Regions from separate parts of the Sutcliffiella horikoshii genome, predicted to be linked through region 3. Evidence: riboswitches for the same ligand, from Rfam matches in the RefSeq annotation. Region 3 holds a riboswitch; each other region holds the start of a gene.

What was found. A riboswitch is a leader RNA that binds a small molecule or an ion and turns the genes downstream of it on or off. The one in region 3 is predicted to bind S-adenosylmethionine.
Region 1: linked by a shared signal. The riboswitch ahead of K7887_RS01310 (methionine biosynthesis PLP-dependent protein) and the one ahead of K7887_RS21140 (LLM class flavin-dependent oxidoreductase) in region 3 are both predicted to bind S-adenosylmethionine.
Region 2: linked by a shared signal. The riboswitch ahead of K7887_RS02265 (YezD family protein) and the one ahead of K7887_RS21140 (LLM class flavin-dependent oxidoreductase) in region 3 are both predicted to bind S-adenosylmethionine.

The regions. Positions count from the first base shown of each region.
Region 1 covers NZ_CP082918.1:236,964-241,145, forward strand. The annotation lists gene K7887_RS01300 (bifunctional homocysteine S-methyltransferase/methylenetetrahydrofolate reductase) at 1-18, opposite strand, end outside; gene metC (cystathionine beta-lyase) at 2-1,204, opposite strand; gene K7887_RS01310 (methionine biosynthesis PLP-dependent protein) at 1,201-2,319, opposite strand; SAM riboswitch class I at 2,442-2,562, opposite strand; gene cydD (thiol reductant ABC exporter subunit CydD) at 2,844-4,182, shown strand, end outside.
Region 2 covers NZ_CP082918.1:431,487-435,668, forward strand. The annotation lists gene K7887_RS02255 (diacylglycerol kinase) at 226-1,146, shown strand; gene K7887_RS02260 (hypothetical protein) at 1,308-1,820, shown strand; SAM riboswitch class I at 1,942-2,046, shown strand; gene K7887_RS02265 (YezD family protein) at 2,105-2,266, shown strand; gene K7887_RS02270 (phosphoadenylyl-sulfate reductase) at 2,387-3,103, shown strand; gene K7887_RS02275 (sulfate permease) at 3,134-4,182, shown strand, end outside.
Region 3 covers NZ_CP082918.1:4,150,224-4,154,405, forward strand. The annotation lists gene K7887_RS21130 (YjiH family protein) at 1-72, shown strand, start outside; gene K7887_RS21135 (ATP-grasp domain-containing protein) at 264-1,211, opposite strand; gene K7887_RS21140 (LLM class flavin-dependent oxidoreductase) at 1,263-2,315, opposite strand; SAM riboswitch class I at 2,405-2,516, opposite strand; partial or broken gene K7887_RS21150 (IS3 family transposase) at 2,986-4,154, shown strand.

The sequences.
Region 1 (4,182 bases), 400 kb from region 3:
ACTATCTAAGATTCCCATGATATACCCTCCGTTGTTCTTGGTTACCGCTTGCTTCTGTAATGGTTTGCTGAAATGCCTGTTCAAAGTCTTCTATTAAATCCTCGGCACTTTCAAGTCCAACCGACAAGCGGAGTAAGGAGTTGGAGATGCCGCGTTTTAACCGTTCTGCTTCCGGCATTGCCGCGTGAGACATTTTCGCAGGGAAGGAAAGGATGGATTCTACCGCTCCTAAGCTCACAGCAAACACCGGAATTTCTACATTGCCGACAAACTTCCTTAAATCCTCCTCGCTGTGCAGTTCAAAAGAAAGGACAGCTCCAGGTCCTTGCGCCTGTCTGTGTTGAAGGGTGAAGCTAGGGTGTGTCGTCAATCCTGGAAAATAAACCTTTTTAACGGCAGGATGTTTTTCTAGGTAACTGGCCATTTTATAAGCGGACTTTTGGGACTGCTCAAGCCTTACATGCAATGTTTTAAGCCCTCTTAAGACAAGCCACGCATCCTGGACACCAAGCACCGCGCCGAAGGAATTTTGCAAAAAGGCTAAACGGTCGGCAAGCACAGGATCCTTCGCCACCGCAAGGCCTGCCACGACATCACTGTGTCCGGAAAGAAACTTCGTTGCGCTGTGCAGGACAAGGTCTGCGCCAAGCTCCAGCGGCTTTTGCAAGGCTGGCGTCAAGAACGTGTTGTCGACGAAAGTCCAAGCTCCGACTGTTTTGGCGAGAGTGGAAATCGCTGTGATGTCCGTTACTTTTAATAACGGATTGGATGGTGTTTCTACATAAAATAATTTTGTATTGGGTTTGATGGCTGCTTTCACTTTTTCCAAATCTGTCATATCCACAAAAGTATGTTCCACGCCGTATCGGGTAAGAACCTCGGAGACCATCCGGTAAGTGCCCCCGTATACGTCTTCTGAAATCAATACGTGATCGCCTTGTGATAGAAGGAGGAAAGCAGTCGAGATGGCAGCCATTCCAGATGAAAAAGCAAAGCCTCGCGTTCCTTCTTCTAAGTGTGCGATTGTCTCTTCGAGTGCTTCCCGGGTTGGGTTGGCAGAGCGTCCATAGTCATATTTGCCAAAGGAATCGATATCAGGCTGATGAAAGGTGGATGCGTGTTGTATGGGCACGCTCACCGCTCCGTTACTTTTATCAAACTTATGGCGGTTGTGTAGCAGCTTCGTTTGAAAAGAATGGCTCATGATAGGACCTCCTTTTGAATGGAAGCAGCTTTCAGCGCCGCCTCTAAGTCTTGTATTAAATCTTCCGCGTCTTCAATGCCGACTGAAAAGCGCAACAGTCTGTTGCACACGCCGGTTTCGAGGCGGATTTTTTCCGGAATGTCCGCATGCGTCTGAGTGGCAGGATATGTGATAAAGCTTTCCACGCCGCCAAGGCTTTCGGCAAAAGTAATAAGGTTCAAGTTTTGAAGCAGGGGATTGACCCATGCTTCGTCTTGGATGCGGAAGGAGAGCATGCCGCCCCGTCCTGGGTAGAGTACGTCCGTAATGGAATCATGCTGAGCTAAGTATTCCGCAATTCGTTTTGCATTCTTTTCATGCCGTTCCATGCGAAGGGACAAAGTTTTCATGCCGCGTATCAATAACCATGAGTCGAAGGGACTGAGCACCGCACCTGCCGCGTTATGGTGAAGCGCAAGGGATTCACAAAGCTCCTCGCCCTTTGCGACAATGAGTCCTGCCAGCACATCATTATGACCGCCAAGATATTTGGTCGCGCTGTGAATGACGATGTCCGCGCCTAATTTTATGGGATTTAATAGAACAGGAGTGTAAAACGTATTATCACAGATTAAAAGAAGTCCGTGAGCTTTCGCGAGCTCTGAGACCGCTTGAATATCTGTTTCTACCATCAGGGGATTGGTGGGAGTCTCTACAAAGATAGCCTGTGTTTGTGAAGTAATGGCTTTTTCGATTTCTGAAAGGTCGGTCGTGTCCACATAGCTACAACACAGTCCCCATTTTTTATAGCCTTCTTCAAAAAGGCGGTACGTGCCGCCGTACAAGTCCTTACAAACGATAAGGTGGTCACCGGACTTGAAAAGGGAAAGGATGGTCAGAATCGCCGCCATGCCGGAGCTACAGGCATACCCTTGGTCGCCGGCCTCTAAATCCGCGATTGCTTTTTCCAACACATGGCGCGTCGGATTTCCCGTTCTTGTATAGTCGTATCCTGTTGATTGCCCAATACCTTCGTGTCGATAGGCAGTGGAAAAATAAACAGGCGGGTTAACAGTTCCAGTGGCAGTTTCTGAGCGATTTCCGATTTGCGCAAGCTTTGTTTCCGTTTTATACATGAAAGGGCCTCCTATATGGTAAGTGACAATCGTTTCTTCCAGAGGGATGAGGCTTTAATGCTTTATTGGATAAAAAGAAAAAGCCTTCTATAAGAAGAAGACTTTTATCGAAAAGTTCATTCTTCTCATCTCTGCAAGCATCACAGCTTGCTGGAATTAGCACCTTTTCAACGTCCGTTCTAACGGGCGCTGCTGGTTGCTGAGGTGTCTTCGGGCCATTCCCTCAACCTCTCTGGATAAGAAAGTTCACTATTTAATTATCTGAACAATTTAATTATTTTACTAATTTACAACAGGTCAGAGTGAAATGCAATGTTTTTTTCTGAATGATTTAATTTTATGCGGTGAAGGAGTGGGGTAGAAGTTAAGTGGAGAAAGAATTTTTTTGTCATAAAATGGTCAATCCCATAAGAGGAAATTCCACGGAGCATGTTATATAATGTTAACTATAAAGTATGTGAAACTTTTCACTAACTAGCTATTCTAATCCGATTTTCATTAATAGAAAAGAGGGATTTATCATAATGACGGACTTAAAAACGATTGCAAAATCACATAGAGGTACAAGGATGACGCTGACCCTTATTGCCATACTGACAGGAGCGACTGTTATCGGGCAGGCGTATTTCTTCGTCACTATCGTGGATCGCGTGTTCCTGAGGGGCCACACGTTCCAAGAAATCCTGCCATTCCTAGGGGGACTTCTAGCAGTATTGGCTGCACGAGCGGCCTTGATCTATTGGAGCGGTCTAACGGGCGTGAAGCTTGCTGCCAAAGTAAAACGAGATTTCCGGATTGCGTTGTTGCAGAAATTTTCCAACAGTCCGGTTCAAGCTTCTCTTAAGGGCCAGTCTGGTCAAAAGGTGAGCGTGATGATGGATGCGGTGGATGAAATCGATCCGTATTTCAGCAGGTATGTGCCGCAGGTCATCCAATCGAGCATCATCCCTATCATGATTTTGATCGCGGCATTCAGCCAGCATGTGAATACAGGTTTGATTATACTGATTACGGCGCCGTTCATTCCCATTTTTATGATCGTTGTAGGCTTGAAAACAAAGAAAAAATCAGAAGAGCAGATGGATAAACTGAATGCTTTTTCCGGAACGTTTCTCGATACCTTGCAAGGGCTCACGACGTTGAAACTATTCGGTCGCTCAGCCAAACAGCAGGAAACAATCGAAAATAGCAGTTTGAGCTTCCGGGATGCAACGATGGAAGTGTTGAGAATCGCATTTTTGTCCTCCCTGATGCTGGAATTCATTTCGATGCTTGCAATTGGATTGATCGCGCTTGAGGTAGGTTTGCAGCTTGTGGTCTTTGAAAATGTTACGTTCTTTACTGCCTTTTTCGTATTGGTATTGGCACCTGAGTTCTACCTTTACTTGAAGGAGCTTGGAAGCGCCTTTCATACAGGGCGAGGTAGCATGGGAGCAGCGAAAAAGGTGACAGATGAGCTGGCAGAGGAGGGAAATCCTATCGAATGGGGGGACGCTTCTTTTCAAAAGGAGCAGGGTCCTCCTGCATTACAATTGAACAACCTTGGCTTCCGTTATGGAGATCAAGGCTTTGCCATCGAAAATATATCAGTGGATATCCCGCCATACACGCAGCTTGCTTTAATTGGGCGTAGTGGAGCAGGAAAATCGACACTGCTCAATCTGATGGCAGGGCTGATTCGCCCGTCAGAAGGGGGAGTGCTGGTGGATGGAAAGCCATTATTTGAATACGAGGAAAAAGCGTGGTTTGACCGCCTCAGCTATATTTCGCAAAATCCGTATCTTTTTTCTGGAACGATTGCCGATAACATTGCGATAGGCGGAAAGGCGGATGCAACACAAGAGGAGATAAGAAGTGCTGCCG
Region 2 (4,182 bases), 590 kb from region 3:
CGGGTGGGGGTTTTATTTTGGAACAATAGATTCCGCATTTCTCAAAATTTTCATTTTAATTGCATATCCACACCAGAATAGGCTAATATGTTATCAGTAGTGGATTCAGGTTCACTACTTAGTGGTATTGGTAAATATAACTATTCTATATAACAACATACAGAGACAGACTACACATAAATATAAAAGAGGGCTTAGTTAAATATACGTTTAGGATGATGGGAAATGAAACGAGCTAGGGTAATATACAATCCAACATCTGGCCGCGAGCTGTTCAAAAAGCATCTGCCAGAAGTGTTGGTTCGATTAGAAAAAGCCGGCTATGAAACATCCTGCCATGCAACAACTGGACATGGAGATGCGACAGAAGCGGCTAAGCTTGCAGTTGAACGCAGGTATGAACTTGTCGTGGCAGCCGGTGGAGATGGAACAATAAATGAAGTGGTCAACGGTCTTGCAGAACAGGACTACCGTCCACAACTTGGTATTATTCCAGTGGGAACGACCAACGACTTTGCCAGAGCACTTGACCTGCCACGTGATGATATATTAGCTTGTGTGGATGTTATTGCAGAAGGCGTCCCAATGCCAGTGGATATTGGAAAAGCCAATGATCAATACTTCATGAATATTGCTGGTGGCGGAAAAATGACCGAGCTGTCTTATGAGGTACCAATCAAGATGAAGACAATGCTTGGCCAGCTTGCCTACTACCTAAAAGGAATCGAGATGCTTCCATCTATTCGCCCGACGAACGTAACGATTGAATACGACGGAAAGATCTTTGAAGGCGAAATTATGCTGTTCCTTGTCTCCTTATCCAATTCAGTAGGCGGCTTCGAAAAGCTTGCGCCAGACTCCTGCATGAACGACGGAATGTTTGATATGATCATTCTTAAAAAAGCAAACATTGCAGACTTCATCCGTATTGCTTCTATGGCATTGCGCGGAGATCATGTGAAAGATGATTTAGTCATCTACACGAAGGCGAACAGGGTAAAAGTAAACACTCAAGAGAAAATGCAGCTAAATCTAGACGGCGAGTACGGTGGACTGCTTCCTGGGGAATTCGTTAACCTTTACCGTCATCTTGATGTCCTTGTTACGGAAAAGCGTAAGAAAATAGAAATGGCTAAATGCGAATAGAAATAAGCGGCGGAGAATGAATCCGCTGCTTATTTTTTTTTGAAAAATAGTGCGGAATCCTTTCTGCATAGGAATCTCGCATCATTTTTATTTTATTGCAACATAGACAAGGAAAAATATGTTAATGTTGAGTAAAATGGGAATGCCAGGAGGGGTTAGGATTGGTTAGTACAAAGGGGAGTAAGTATGAGGATATGTCTTGGATGGGAAGCTTGAAGAGGTTATCTGTTTTGTGTTGTCTTACAATAGTGTTAACAGGCTGTAATTTGTTTGCTCAAGGAGAACCGGATCCTGAATTCACCATCTCCTCCACTTCTGTTGGCATGGGCGGGAATGAGTATGAAACGGTGCAGTATGTCCGCTACTCCATGATTCTCACATACAATGAAAGTTTGAAAATAGCGGAAGATACGGTAGAACCCTTACTGGCCGGATGGTTGGAGGAGCGGATGCTGGACCATGAAATTGAACTGGCAGAGGAATTAGGGGATGGGCAATTCAAGCTGGAAGGGAAAGTGACCTTTGATCCGAACGGATTATCAAAAGTTGATTTGGTGAAACTCGAAGAACAAGAAGAAACAGTACAAGGTGTTCTTTTTGAAACGGTCTCGGGAGATTCCTATCAAGCTGCCATCATTGATTCGGAAACCAAGCTTACAAAGATTGGGGAATGAAGTAGCTGACTAGGACCAACTTCCCAAAAATAAAAAAATCTAAAAAAACAGTCAATAACATTGTTGACAATTCATATAAGTATGGTAGGATTAATTTTATCAAAAACAACAAATGAATCGACGCTTATCTAGAGCGGCTGAGGGACTGGCCCGTTGAAGCCCGGCAACCTGCGAACAGCAAGGTGCCAATTCCAGCAAAATGGATACCCATTTTGGAAGATAAGGTGCAGCATACATACGATGCGCCTTTTCCATAATGGGAGAGGCGTTTTTTATTTGGTGAAATGGAGGCGAGCCAACTGGCAAAGTCAGAATGGGAAGACGTGGTAACCCACTTGGAAAGAATGCTGCAATCCATCAAGTTTGGATCTATCACCCTAGTCGTACAGGATGGAAAAGTCATTCAGATAGAAAAAAATGAGAAGGTTCGCCTTCAAAAAAAATAAACACTCGCTGACCAGACAAACTGGAGGCGGTCACTTTACATGATGCTTGGCTTGGAACAACAAGCATGCACATTAAAGGGGCTGCCTTTTTGCGTTGGAAAAGAAAGGAGCAGTAACAGCATGAACCAGAAAATCACGTATGAAAATTGGAAGGAGATCTCGTCCACCTTCGAGGTTGATGATGACTCAAGAGGCGCCACCGTTGTTTTGGAGTGGGCCTATAGAGTTTACGACTCCGACGAGATAATCTATGCATCAAGTTTTGGTGCGGAGGCAGTGGTGCTGATCGACCTAATTCAAGAAGTAAAGCCTGATGCGAAAATTGTTTTTTTAGATACAGATTTGCATTTTCCGGAAACGTATAAGGTTATTGAGCAGATAGAAGAGAGATATCCGAAGTTGCAGATTGAGAAGAGGAAGCCGCAGCTAACGTTGGAGCAACAAGCCGCGGCACATGGCACGGTTCTTTGGAAAAGAGATCCCGGAAAGTGCTGCCAAATACGGAAGGTGGAACCTTTACGAGAAGCACTCACGCCAAAAAAGGCATGGATATCTGGTCTCAGAAGGGAACAATCCCCAACGAGGGCAGCCACGAATTTCCTCAACCAGGATGACAAGTTTCAAAACATCAAAATTTGCCCGCTCATCCATTGGACATGGGGGGATGTTTGGAATCATATTCGGAGCCGAGGACTTCCCTATAACGAGCTACACGATCATGGCTATCCAAGCATCGGCTGTTTTCCCTGTACACAGGCAGTCGGTGCGGAAGGTGATTCCCGCGCTGGCCGCTGGGCGGGTAGCGGCAAGACGGAGTGCGGCCTGCATACAAACTAAGGTTGGCAGTGAAGTGAAGGAGGAAAAAACATGTTAGTTACCATAGCTGTCATCGTTGGTCTGTTTTTCGCCATGAATATCGGGGCGAGCGGTGCGGCAGCATCCATGGGAATTGCCTATGGTGCAGGAGTTGTAAAAAGGAATGTGGCTTTGGTGCTATGTGGGATTGCGGTGTTCTTTGGAGCGTGGCTCGGCGGCGGAGAGGTCGTCAAGACAATGGGGAGCGGAATTGTGCCACAGAGTACCTTTACGGTGGCCATCGCCCTGATTGTCATCGCATCTGCGGCCCTATCTTTATTTTTAGCAAATGTGTTCGGCATCCCGCTTTCCACCAGTGAAGTGACCGTCGGTGCGGTTGTCGGAGCCGGAATTGTCTATCAATCCGTGTTTGTCGGAAAGCTCGCCTGGATTGTTTCGTTCTGGCTGCTGACACCGGTTCTGGCGTTTTTGTTAGCAATCGGGGCAACCTGGGTGTTGAAAAATAGAGTGGTTGATAGATGGGTTAAGTCGTCAAGGGCCGTTCCAATCTTGTCGGTGCTGGTCGTGGTGATGGGAGTGTTTGAAGCATTTTCCGCGGGGATGAACAATGTTGCCAATGCGGTGGGACCGCTTGTCGGAGCAGGGATTATGAACACTGGGCAGGGAATTCTGTGGGGAGGATTGTTTGTAGCTTTGGGCGCGCTATTGCTTGGCCAACGTGTCATGGAAACGAATGGCAAGAAGATTACAAAGCTGCGGCTGGAGGAAGGATGCGTCATTTCGGGCACGGGAGCCGGAATCGTCACGGTTGCCTCGGTGTTTGGCATTCCCGTGCCACTGACACAAATTACGACGTCTTCGATTATCGGGATTGGTTTTGTGAAGCAGGGGCGATCTGTTTTGCAAAAGGACATCGTCGTACAGCTGTTAGTTGTGTGGGTGGTGTCTCCGGTGTTATCGATGGTACTTTCCTACACGCTGATTCAGCTGTTGATTGAGCAAAATGTGTATCCGGTGATTGCGATGATCGGAGTGCTGGTATCGGTGTTCGGGGTGAAGTTTTTGATGCAGCGGTCGGGAGGAACTGGTTCTGGTTCCGG
Region 3 (4,182 bases):
GTGATCTACATTTTACGTACGTTGATTACTTTACCTGTTATCGCGCTGATGGCGCATGTGTTTTTCTTTTAATAGTGGAATGTAAAAAAGCTATCCGTAGGGTCCGGTTGGGACTTGCGGATAGCTTTTTTCGTGGGAACCCTCTGTAGAGTGTAGCGCAAGGTGTGAGACTCCTGCGGGGGATAACGGTTGGTTGAGACCCCGCAACGAAGTGAGGAGGCTCAAGCATCGTCCCGCGGAAAGCGAACACCTGGAGCGAAACTCTACAGTTGTTTAACAGATCCCTCTAGCTCTTTGCCGAGTAGTTTGGCTAGCTCCAGCATGCCGTATTTTCCGGCAGCTTTTTCGGCGTCAGCGTTATAATTTGTGTTGGTGTTGACATCATAGGTGAAAATCTCACCCTGACTGTTGCGGATAAATTCAATACCTGCCACCTGGATCTCGTTTTCTTGCAGGAACTGTTCATACTTTTCAATGATTGGGTCGGCAAAGCCTTCCACGATACGGAATTTCGGCTTCTCTTCGACTTCTTCTCCTACCGGGCAAAACAGGTCCCCGATCTGGCAGGCATCGGCCGGGCACAGCTCAAAGCCTTCTGACGTATCGACCTGCACCGCATAAACAAATTTCCCGCCAATAAACTCACAACGGGTAATAAAAGGCTCTGGTGCCTGAATGTATTCCTGGATAAGCGTGATTCCATCTACCGGCTCTTCAAAATCTGGTCCAAACAAGTATTCTTCAAGGGAAGCTGTTGAATGGAATAGCTGTACCCCAAGTCCTTTTCCTGCTCGATTATGTTTGGTAATAAAGGAGTCAGAACCAATTCGCTTTGCCGCCTGCAAGATATGTTCTTTGCCTACCGCCGCAATGGTTTTTGGTGTCTTGACTCCGGCTTTTTCAAGGGCCGTATACTGATTGACCTTGCTTAGTTCCAACTGAAGAGCGCGACTTCCATTCAGGACTTTCCGTCCATGGTGTTCGAGCCATGCAAGCACAGCCCCTGTTAACTCAGGTGCAAAACGATGATCTCTTGTATGAGAAGAAGCGCTCATTCTGTTGTAAAATACGCCTTCAGGTGGCTCTTCCGTCAGAGGTACCACTCCTTCATCTAAGTGCCATTCTTCATATGGCAAACCTAACTCTTCCAATCTAGTTGTTAAATGTGTCGTCCACTCTTTATTTTCATGAATAATATAAATTTTTTCCACGATGATTGCCTCCATTTTATGCATATATAGTAGTGTATTCTCTGCTAGGTTTTATGATTGGGCAAGCTCTTCTGGTTGCGGATGTACTAGGGGCATCACTTTTTTGGCGAAGCGCTCCATTTCTTCAAGCTGCGGGGAAAATTGTAATAACAATAATTCCACGCCAGCTTTCTCGAATTCTTGTATTCTAGTAGCAATCTGCTCCGGCGTACCGATTAGATTTGGACGCAATCCCCTATTTGACACAGAATAATCCTGCAGTTGTATTTGTTGTTCAAGCTGTGATTTGCTTGTGAAGTCCTTAAATCCAGCATACGCATCAGATTCTTTAACAGCTGTAATCCTGGCGAGTTCTGCCTGTGCTTCCTCTTCTGTATCCCTGCAAATAACATAGGCAGCCATCCCAAACGATTGAAATGGAGGATTCGATGTCTTGGCTCTCTTTTCTTTCATATCGTTAATCTTCGCCGCCACTTCCTCCACCGTGCCCCCGTGCATGACATAGGCATCACAGTGCGAGGAGATAACTTCCTTCCCTTTCGGACTTTCGCCGCCTGCATAAAGGATGGGATTAGGGCGTTGTACCGGTTTTGGGTGGAGTTTTGTTTCTTTCAGCTGATAGTATTTTCCCTCATAGGTAAAAGAATCTTCTGTCCATAAACCTTTAAGAACATCAATAAACTCTTTCGTGCGGTCATAACGCTCATCATGCTCGGTAAAGATCCCGCCATACTGACGGGCCTCCTCTTCCCACCAAGCCGACACGACATTGAGGGTGAATCGACCGTTGCTGATGTGATCGATGTTTGCTGTTGCTTTCGCGGCAATAGCAGGGTTATGAAATCCAGGCCTGATCGCCGTCATTATTTCTATCTTTTCGGTTACTGCTGCCAAGGCTGCGGCAGTAGACCAAGCCTCCAATGTGTCCTCTTTCGGGCCTTTAATATCATTTAGGAAGAGCTCCGCAATTAAGGTTGTATCAAACCCAAGCTGTTCTGCCTGCTGAATTACCTTTTTGGCATAGTCAAAAGTCGGAGGCATCTGTTCATCCTCCACATTTCGCAACCAACCGCCGAATATCGGCAACCAAAATCCAAACTTCATCTCACGCTTCCCCCTTTTGATGTTTGTGTATGTAGACAAACAAAAAACTCCTTCGATAAGAAGAAGTTTGAGTACAAGCCCGTAACATCCACTTATCTTCCAAGAACGTTTGTCTTGCTGGAATTGGCACCTATACAGTTGTCCGTACTGTACGGTTGCCGGGCTTCACAGGGCCAGTCCCTCCACCTCTCTTGATAAGAAAACTTACTATTCAATTATTGTTATCTAGACTAATCCTATCACGAAACTTGGGAATGGACAAGTCTTTCGGATAGCTAAATACTCTGGTTATATTACTAGCTTATTAGCTGGGGGAGGAAAAATGAACTGGTGGTTTTGGAGTTATTTAGGGGATTGGGGTGGATGGCGCGGGGATGAAGACACTTTTGAGCTTGTAAACCACTCAGTGAGGTCTTCATCCGCCTTATGAAGACACTTCCAAGCCTAAAATTCTCTCACGGAGGTCTTCATCCGCCTTATGAAGACACTTCTGAGCCTAAAATCCTCTCACGGAGGTCTTCATCCACCTTATAAAGACCTCTCTCATTACTTTTCCTGCTCACTCAGGTCCTCATAGACCCCATGAAGATCCCTTGTGGGTCTAGACTATAAAGTAGACACGGTTTGGAGAGACTTGTAAAAACAAGTATCTGGAACGGAGCGTGTCATGATGAGTAAAAGATATGACCCTGAATTCAAGGAATACATTGCCAAGCTAGTAGTAGAAGAGGGAAATAAAGCAACAGATATTAGTAAAGAAATGGACTTGTCACCAAAGAACATATCACGTTGGGTTAGCATTTATCGAAAGAAAACGCAAGCTGGGGAGAGTTACATTACTCCTAGCGAGTTTAAAAAACGTGAAAAAGAACTATTGGATCAAATAAACGAATTGAAAGAGGAAAATGAAATCATAAAAAAGGCGGCGCACATCTTCATGAAAAGCCAGAAGTAATTTACCGATTTATTTTTCAACATCGGAAAGAGTTTCGAATTGTGAAGATGTGCACGGTATTAAATGTATCCAAGAGTGGGTACTACAAGTGGATTAATAAAAAGGAGTCCCCTAGAAAAAAACGAAAAACGTGGATGATGGCAAAAATTCGTGGTCTATTCTTTCAGAATAAAGAAGTCTATGGGAGTCCTAGAATTACGAGAGAATTGTATAAAGATGGGTTTCTGATTTCAGAGAAAACCGTCGGAAGATATATGCGTGAAATGGGGCTTTGTGCTATACCGGAACAACGTTTTGTGGTTACGACAGATTCCAACCATAATCAGCCAATTTATCCGAATCTACTTAATCGCGAGTTTAATCCAGAAAAGCCTAATCAAGTGTGGGTAACAGATATCACATACATTTGGACGTTAAAAGGATGGTTGTATTTGGCTACAGTAATGGACCTGTTTTCTAGAAAAATTGTTGGTTGGAGTTTGAACAAAACCATGACAAAGGAGCTTCCTTTACAAGCGTTAAACAGAGCTATAAATCAAAGAAAGCCTCCTTATGGCCTGATTCACCATTCTGATCGTGGTAGCCAATATACCTCCAGTGATTACATCGCACGCTTGAAGGAATGTAACATGGAAATAAGTATGAGTCGAAAAGGAAACTGTTATGATAATGCATGTATGGAGTCCTTTTTTGCGACTCTGAAAAAAGAGCTTGTGTATCGAAGAAAATTCGCAACTCGAGAAGAAGCAACGAAGGAAATTTGGACCTATATTATGAGCTTTTATAACGAAAGAAGAAGTCACTCTAAACTAGGATATATATCACCAAATGAATACGAACGAAGCAATACGAAAAAACAAGTACTAGATAAAGAAGCTGCATAAAGAGTAACCCCACTTAGCAACTTTACAT